2 regions of the Flavobacterium sp. AC267 genome follow, and region 1 is predicted to be linked to the other one. Evidence: riboswitches for the same ligand, from Rfam matches in the RefSeq annotation. Region 1 holds a riboswitch; the other holds the start of a gene.
What was found. Region 1 has a riboswitch for cobalamin ahead of ACZZ95_RS16970 (TonB-dependent receptor). Riboswitches for the same ligand answer to the same signal wherever they lie in the genome.
Positions count from the first base shown of each region.

Region 2: it holds a riboswitch for cobalamin, as region 1 does, so the genes downstream of both, ACZZ95_RS00415 (TonB-dependent receptor) here and ACZZ95_RS16970 (TonB-dependent receptor) in region 1, are expected to answer to the same signal.

Region 1 covers NZ_OZ409875.1:3,236,829-3,241,272, reverse strand. The annotation lists partial or broken gene ACZZ95_RS16980 (DUF5074 domain-containing protein) at 1-557, opposite strand, end outside; gene ACZZ95_RS16975 (TonB-dependent receptor) at 554-2,080, opposite strand; gene ACZZ95_RS16970 (TonB-dependent receptor) at 2,061-2,531, opposite strand; cobalamin riboswitch at 2,717-2,920, opposite strand; gene ACZZ95_RS16965 (hypothetical protein) at 3,020-4,216, opposite strand.
Region 2 covers NZ_OZ409875.1:73,220-77,663, reverse strand. The annotation lists gene ACZZ95_RS00430 (YncE family protein) at 1-936, opposite strand, end outside; gene ACZZ95_RS00425 (TonB-dependent receptor domain-containing protein) at 940-1,386, opposite strand; gene ACZZ95_RS00420 (TonB-dependent receptor domain-containing protein) at 1,340-2,284, opposite strand; gene ACZZ95_RS00415 (TonB-dependent receptor) at 2,220-2,741, opposite strand; cobalamin riboswitch at 2,823-3,021, opposite strand; gene cobC (alpha-ribazole phosphatase) at 3,092-3,625, opposite strand; gene ACZZ95_RS00405 (adenosylcobinamide-GDP ribazoletransferase) at 3,610-4,407, opposite strand.

The DNA.
Region 1 (4,444 bases):
GACCACCATTTGCTCGGGCTGATAACCAACCGTAACTTTTCTTTTATTTCTAATGAAGTCGTGTCGATTTCTGCAACAAAACCAATTTCTGCATTTGGATTTATCGCTACAGGTCCAGAATACGAACTCACATACGCCTTGTCTTTGTAAAAAGTCACATAACGGCAATTTGGAATATCAATTTTCTTGATGCGTTTGGCTGTCCATTTTTCTAAAACTTCAACTTTGTTTGAAACATTTATAACCGCATAAACCTTGTTGCCGTAGATTTGAATATCGTTTCCAACATCGCCAAGTTCTTTTACAACTGCTGGGTTTCGTTCAGAATAAACATCTGTCGTATAGTTTCCTGTTCGGTAATTGAACACGTCAATACTCGCCCTGTTCATTCCCATATTTCCTTCGTTAAGAAGATAAAAACCTTCAATCTTGCCGTCACTTCTCGGAGGTGCAACACTTACATCTGAGGAAAGAAATATCGTTTCGTCTTCCCTGCACGAGTAAAGCGAAAAGGCTATTAAAAAACTAAAAACTATTTTTATAATTCTCTTTTTCATAACTCAAAACTGATTATAAATTTGAATGTTCGGCCTGGCATTGGATAATTGTAAATCACTTCATACTGCTGATTAAAAGCATTGTTCATTTCTACAGTTCCATTAAATTTGTATGTATTGAAAGTAAAAGACTTTTGAACTGCCAAATCGTGTGTGTACCAAGGCTGTACTTCATTGACTTTAATATTATTGACATTTCCGTTATAGCGTTTTCCAACATATATAAAACTGTAATTGAAATTCCACGATTTATAGCCGGCGTTTAAAATTCCAGAGTCGCTGTGCCACGGCGTATACGGAATCTGATCGCCGTAAGAAGACATTTCTAAACCTGAAAATTTGGTAAAATCCTGACTTTGAGAATAGGTATAAGTCAAGTTTGCATTTAGATTTACTAGATCAATATGCGCGACCATGTTTACAACCGTTTCAATTCCTTTTCCTTTTACCTGTCCAATGTTGGTCATCATCCAGCGGAATAGATTTCCTGTCGGCGCGGCTACAATTTTGTCTTTTGTATTGGTGTAATATCCATCTGCCTGAATAGAAAATTTATCGAAAAAGCTTTCCCTTACGGGGAAATTATATGTAAAACCAATATCATATTGGTTCATATATTCTGGGCGTAACGTACTCGATCCAACCATTGTATAATACAAATCATTAAAAGTGGGCATTCTGAAAATTCGTTTGGCAAATGCGCGCAAATTGAAATCGTATTTCTTAAAAGGAGTATAACCGAGAAACAAAGCAGGTGTCATTTCGGTTTTATTTGGCGCTTTGGCGTTGAACTTTACCTCTTCGATAACGCGGGTGGCAAGGACATTTCCTAAAACTTTAAAACCTTCATATCGGTACGAACTTGCCAAAGAAACAAGCGCTGTATAACGCTGTGGAAAAGAAAATTGCGTCTGAATTCCTCTTCGTGTTGCATTTAATTTATTGTATTGAAAATCGGTTGACAGCGAAACATCCCAAGTGGGTAAAATGCTGTACATATTAACCGCAGAGAAATAAGTTTCCTGTTGGAAATAGCTGTCATCAGACTGTGCGCCTTCGGTTACGGTTTCACCTAAAACGTTTGTCGTATCTCTGGCAATGTAATGCGTGTAATCGTACGCAAATTTTCCTTTTACTTGAAATTTATATTTTTCAGAAACATCTTTAGTTAGAAAAGCCTGCCCAAAAAAATTCTTGTCGAACTGCCTGAAACCATCTGAAAATTTATTTTCTACGATTGCACCTGGAGCACCTCTTTCAGAATCGTAATAATATACTTTGGCGTCCCAAGATCCTTTATTTATTTTTCCATAAACACCAGATTCAAATCGGAGCGCTTCAATATCACTGTTCCATCTTATGGCTGTTGTATCGTAAGCTGTAGTGCCGTCCTGATTTTTTCTTTTGTATCGAAATTTATACTGTCCATTGGACTTTATATATTCTGAACTGACACTCATACTTACTTTGTCGCTCAGTTTTTGTTCCCATCTAAAAGAAGGATCATGATAATTGATTGACATTGTTTTGTAGCGAACCAGCAAATTTGTCTTTTTTAGAACCAGCAAAAACAGGACGTTTTGTTTTCATATAAATGGCAGAAGCCGAAGCAAAATCCTTTGCCGATTGAAAAATTTCGCTCTTTTGTCCATTATACATGGTGAGCGATTCCATATCGTCAAGCGAATATTTTCCAAGATCTGTCACGCCGTTTTGAGCATTTCCAAGTTGAATTCCGTCATAGAAAACACCAACATGATGCGTTCCCATATTACGCACATCAACGGTTTTTAGACCGCCCACACCACCATAATCTTTGATTTGAGTTCCAGCAAAATAGCGAAGCGCATCAGCCACAGTATGACCTGCCAGATTCTCGAGCAGAACGCCCGAAAGACTTTGTACCGGAATAACTTCCTGATACGGTTTTCCTTTTAAAATTACTTCTTTTAAAACCCGTGAACTATCAGTCACAACCTGCGAATGAAGCCAAAAGGGAAAAAATAAAATAAAAGTCTGCGAAAAAAGTTTTCTTTAAATTATACATCACTATTTAATTAAATAAACTTTAGTGATGCAGTAATTACATAAACGTAGAATTAGCCTCGTGCAAAACAGCTGGCTATTATCTTTGTTATCAACTTCATACCACGAAAGTTTTAAACTATGTGATCGTGGCAGGTCTCCTGACTTGTTCTATCTTTAAACGGCCTTCTCATCCCGCAAAGCGGGGCAATGGCATTAGTAAATGTTTAAAGACTTTGTGTAGAACTTACAGTAGCGGGTCTGTTCAGGATTTGCACCTGATTCCCTTTTAACTATTTTTTCTGATGAAAAAACAGACCAAAATCAGGCGCAAAGATATAACTATCTTTATAAAAATGATTTTTAATTTTTTCTAAGTGTGGTTGAAGCCGATTTTGAAAAAGCCAAAAGCCTTTAAAAAGCAGGCTCTTAAAAGTTTATTTTCTGGATTTTTTCGAATTAACGGCATTAAAAGAATACGAAACCATTACATAACTCCAAAGCGCTAATTTAGTATTTTCCTGCACTTTTGGAAGATATTGCATCGTATCTGTAGATTTATAAAAAGAAAAAGCACCGTTGATTTCTAATTGTTTTATAGGAATATATTTTAGTGAAAAATCATTCTCAAATCCGAGAAATTTAGAAACTTCCTGATTGTTACTATCTAACAAAGGATATTGGGTGTAAAAAAGGTGAAAATCTGACCGAATCGATAATTTTGAACTTAACGGGAACAATGCAAACAAATACGGATTTACAAGACCTCTGCCTCCAACATCCGCAGGGAAACGAGTAAAAATATTCATGTTGCCGTTGAATTTCCAAGTAACGCCATACAGAACGTCAAAATCTCTAGAATCTTCAATAGTAGTTTGAGAACTGCCGCCACTAATGATTTCCGCCCCTAAGCGCCATGTCGCTTTTGGAAGAGACAACTTAATTTCGGGTCGCAGATAATACGCCAGCAAATCCTGTCCTTTTTGATTTTGTCCAAACTGCAGATAAGTGTTTAAAGTGTAATACCAGTTCTTCTTTTTAAACTCAATTCTTCCGCCTGCAGTTGCACGGGCGTACAAAGTTTCTGAATTAGTCTTTTCTAAAAAATCAACTGTATTTAGTGAATTAAAAGTGAAGCTTTTATTCCAATTGTAACTAAAATTATACACCAGCATATATTTGTATCTATTAGATGTTACGGGCGAATAAGCAGTTTCAAAACTTGTATTATAGTTTCGTGTAAATAAGAAGAAAAAATCATTAGCAAAATGTTGAGAATATTTCATAATTCGAATTCCTTCATGCGATCTTCCCTGCTGTGCCCAAGGAGCATCAGAAAATAACCTTCCATTATCTAATAAAATACTTTGTCTTCCTAAACGAAAATTTATGTTTCTAAATTTAGTTTCAAAAAACAATTGATAAAAATTTATACTGCCGACTTTTGAATTAGAATTTTCTTTGTCCCAAACGTGAATTTCCTGTAAGTCAGATTTTACAAACCATTTTTCACTAGTAAATTGCATTGAAATTCTATTTCGCTGTGTAATATAAAAGTAGGGATCGATTGAGTCATTTGGCGGAAGAATATAATTTGAAGTGTATTCTGCTCGTGGACGTATTTCAATATTCATTTGAAACTTCTTTGCAATAAACTGCTTTTTTCCTGCGCCTTTACTTTACCTGTAATGGCTAAACAGAAGAATAAGACGAAAAAAGTTTTAAATAAGTCGTTGAATTTCATTTAAATATTGACCCGATAGAATTACTATACAAATATAATAGTATAGTAATCTCTATGATCAGATTTTTTTTATTTCTAAATAATTATGCTTCACTTTTAATTTTATTATCGTAATATT
Region 2 (4,444 bases), 3.2 Mb from region 1:
GAATTTTGCATCTGCTACATAAAAACGATTATCTTCAACTGTAAATCCGTATATATAAGTTGCAGGTGTTGTAACAATTGCTGTTGTAGAGGGAGCTGTTGCGTTAATACCCATAGCATAAACTGAACTTCCTGCTGTATAATAAATTTTGTCGTCTTCAATATCCATTAAACTAACTCCAGCTAAACTTTCTGGGAATGCAATTTTAGAAATTGACTTATCTGACATTTTCACTTTTACTAATTCTCCAGTACCTGAAAAAGGAGCTCTTAGGATAAATAAAGTACCATTTTCTTCTTCGATGCAATCTGCGCTGTAACCAATTTCTAAAGACTCAACTGCTTTTGTAGCGATATTTACAATTAGTAGTTTACTGCTGCTGTTTGGTTCAGTGATGTACAATTTACCATCTTCTAAAACCAATCTGTTTGCAGTTGCATTTAATTCAATTTTTGATTCTACTTTATTAGTAGCCAAATTAATTACCGCAACAAAATCGTCCGTATCTCCAGTTGCTGGGTTAATGTACGAGTAAGTGTTTGCGTTTGTAACATACGCTTTTCCGTCTTTTACAACACCGTATCTTGGAGTAGCAAGACCTGAATCGATTTTTGCAATTAATTTAAAAGTATATCGGTTTACTACATTGATTACGTTAGATCCACCAGAAATAATATAAGCTTTATCTCCGTCAAAAAAGATATTCTGTAAATAGCCTCCAATTAAATCACTTCCATTTTCTGCTTTATAAGCATCTTTTGTAAATACACTAAAATCATTACTAGAGAATGATACACTTCCAACATCTGAACTTCCTTCATTCAAAATAAAAAAACCATTGTCATAAGCACCTTTTGGAGTATCGTCATCATCGCTTGAACAAGAAACGAATAACGAAATGCTTAACGCTATTAAAAGTAATTTACTAAACTTCATATATTAAAATTTTAAGGTTATATACATATTAAAATTACGGCCTGGCATTGGCCTGTTTTCTAAACTTTCGTAGTCTTTATTTAAAAGGTTTAAAACTTGGAAACCTATTTTAAAAGAATCTAAAAATTTAAGATCATAATCAATTCCGATATTTGAAATTAAATAATCGTTTATAATTTCATCAGGATTATTATCTGCTCTTGTATAAACAAATCCGTTATATAGAACTTGATAATAAGCGCTGATTTTATTTCTAGAATACGAAACGGCGCCAGTAGCTTTATTAAAAGGAACAAAAAACAGCTGATTTTTTGTTTCATCATCCTGTGATACTGTGTAAGCGTATGTTGCATTTACTGCAAAATTGTTTTTGCCATAACTCTTTTTCCAGCTCAATAAAGTTTCAGTTCCGTAACTGTTTACTTTGTCTTGGTTTTGTGGTGTCCAAATACCGTTTGCACCTGGAACCCACTGCGAGCATATCTTTTATTTTTATGTAATAGAAATTCTGTGTCCAGGAAATATTTTTAAACGTAAACACATTTCCAATTTCTGCCTGATAGGAACTTTCAGGTTTGAGGTCTGGATTTCCACCCGTTTCCCAATACAAATCATTATATGTTGGAATTCTGAAATTTCTGGAAACATTCAATTTTAAATTATATAAATCATTGAATTTATAAGAAGAACCGTAGTTGAATAATAGCGGCGATTTATAATTATCGGTAAATTCTTTTCTTACTCCAAGTTCATTTTTCCAATTAGGGCCAATATCTTGTCTTACCAATAAAGACGCCGAACTAATTTCGCGAACATGGTCTCCAAAACTAGTTCCGTAACCATTTGTTCTGCTGTAATCTGCAATTCCGTTGATGTGAGTAGATTTAAATAAAGTATAATCTAAATCTAATTTTGTAATTAAATTTTCGGTTTTTCCGTAAGTAAAGTTGTTACTTGAGTTGTCAGCAAAATATTGATAGTTTTCAAAAATATATGCTGTTTTAAAGTTCGTTTTCAGCTTTCCGTAGTTTCCATCGTATTCCAACAGATTTCTATTAAAACCGTTCACATATTTACTTTTCGTTTCCGATTCTGTAATTAGAGAAGTATTTCGATCTGTGTTTGAAGTCTGGCTGTAAAGCTTTAAAACATGGTTTTCGTTTATTTTATAACCCACATTTGCACTCAAAGTAATAATGTCATACTGCCCATTTTGGTTCCAGCGCTGTTCGCCTCTCCAAGTGTATCGATTTAAATATTTGTAATCGTTCGTCGAGCTGTTTTTAGAAAAACCAAGTCTGCGTACTCCATTTTTTGTTAGAAATAGAAGTTTTATAATTGATTCCAATAGTATTAAAACTTCCGTAATCTAGTTTTAAATTATTCTCAAAACGATTAAAAAAGACCAAATCGTTATTTAAATGTACTGTTCCTCCAATGGCGCCACTTCCATAAATAACACTTCCACCTCCGGCTTTTACACTAACTGAATTATAATCGGAACCAGAAATGGTGTTGAAATCCGTGCTTCCGTTCATTTGGGAATTGATATTGATTCCGTTCCAGATTACTGCAGTCTGCGAAGATGTAGTCCCTCTAAACGAAACAGTAGAAAGCATTCCTCGTCCATATTCTTTGAAATATAAAGTAGAATTAAAATTTAATAAGTCGGTTAGTAAAGCTTCGTTTTTATTGATAACAGAATCAGTAAGCCTTAAAACAGATTGGGAAGTAGAATATTTTTTAAGATTTGCGTCAGAAACAACAACTTCTTTAAGGTTATTAATAGAAGCGCTCTGCGCCATAGTTATTTGGCACAACAACAGTAAACAAAAAGCAAAACCTAGTTTTATAGTCATAATTTCTACACTCTTTTTCCCGAGAGCTCGATATTAGTTGTAAAGGCAGGTCTCCTGGCTTGCGTTTTGTTGTTACCTTCCCATTCGTAGAGCGAACAGTGGTTTTGCAGTTACAACAAACATTCTTTTAGAACTTAGCTTACAGTTGCGGGTACAGCTCAAGAAATTACTTGATTCCCTTTTAATGTGTTTATAAAAAAACACAACCTTAATTTGCTTGCAAAGATAAAGTTAAAAATATTGAATATTCAAATTTGTTTCACTTTTTGGGCTTAATAGTCAAACAAAATGGATATTTATAATTCGATTCTGATAACTTCTCCAAAATCGACTTTATTATTGAATGCATCTTTTAAAGGAAGTGAAGTTTGATGACATAAAATACTTCTTATAATTCCAGCGTGAGTAACAATAATAATTGGATAATCGATTTTTGAAATTTTTTTAGCTAAAAAATCACCAACTCTTTCATGTAATTCTGTGAAAGATTCGCCGTTTGAGACTTTGATATTTACAAAATCTTCCATCCAAGGATTAAGTTCTTCGGGCAGAATTTCGTTCCAGTTTTTCAATTCCCAATCTCCAAAATTCATTTCTTTTAAACGTTCGTCTTCCTGATAAGAAACGGCATTTGTGTTTTTCTGAATATGCTTTGCCAGAATGGAGCAACGTTTTAACGGACTCGAAAAAATACTAGCTTCTGAAGGTAATTTAGAAATAATTTGACCAAATATTTTGTCAAAAGGTTCTGCAATTTCTACATCAGATTGTCCGTAACAAATTCCTTTTTCGCAGATAGTTTCGGTATGACGGACTAAATAAATTTCCATAAAAATAAAATACTTAAATAGTAGATAACTTCACAAACTTGCTGCGTTGCACCAAGACAATCTCCCGTATAGCCGTCGATCCATTTTTGAAAATATCGCGCTAAAAAATAACGGATTATAAAAACAGGAATTACAGCCAATATTACTTTATGATCAAAATAGGAGAGTGTAAATAGGGGAATAAGTCCAAAAAAGAACGAACCAAAAACTTCTTTCCAAGTATATTGTTTTGCAATAGGTTTGCTTTTGCTCGAAGCATCTTCACGAGAATATTGATGTGTAAAAATGATGCTTATTGTCGCTAAACGACTTATAGAATGTGCAGAAATAAATAAAAGGAAAATTTTAAAAACGGCCATGTCATCATAAACTTGAAATAGCAAAATAGATTCTGATAGCAATCTGAATTTTAATAAAAAAAGCAAAACCAATCCGATTGCTCCGTAAGCTCCAATTGCACTGTCTTTCATAATCATCAGGATTTTTTCTTTCGTCCAGCCTCCGCCAAAACCGTCGCAGACATCTGCAAAACCATCTTCATGAAAGGCTCCAGTTGTTAAAACAGAAATCACGATCGAAAAAATAACAGCCGTTTCTGTATAAAGAAATTGAGCAAATAGAGAATAAGCTATAAAAGAGATGCTCCCAACAATCCATCCTATAAAAGGAAAATATCTTGTGGCTTTATTTAAATAATCTGGATCATGCGTTATGTTTTTTGGACATGGAATTCTGGTGTAGAACATTAAGCAGGTAAAGAAAATATGTAGTTCTTTTTTCATTTAGGTTGTGATTATTTGGCTAAAGCCTTTTTTGGGT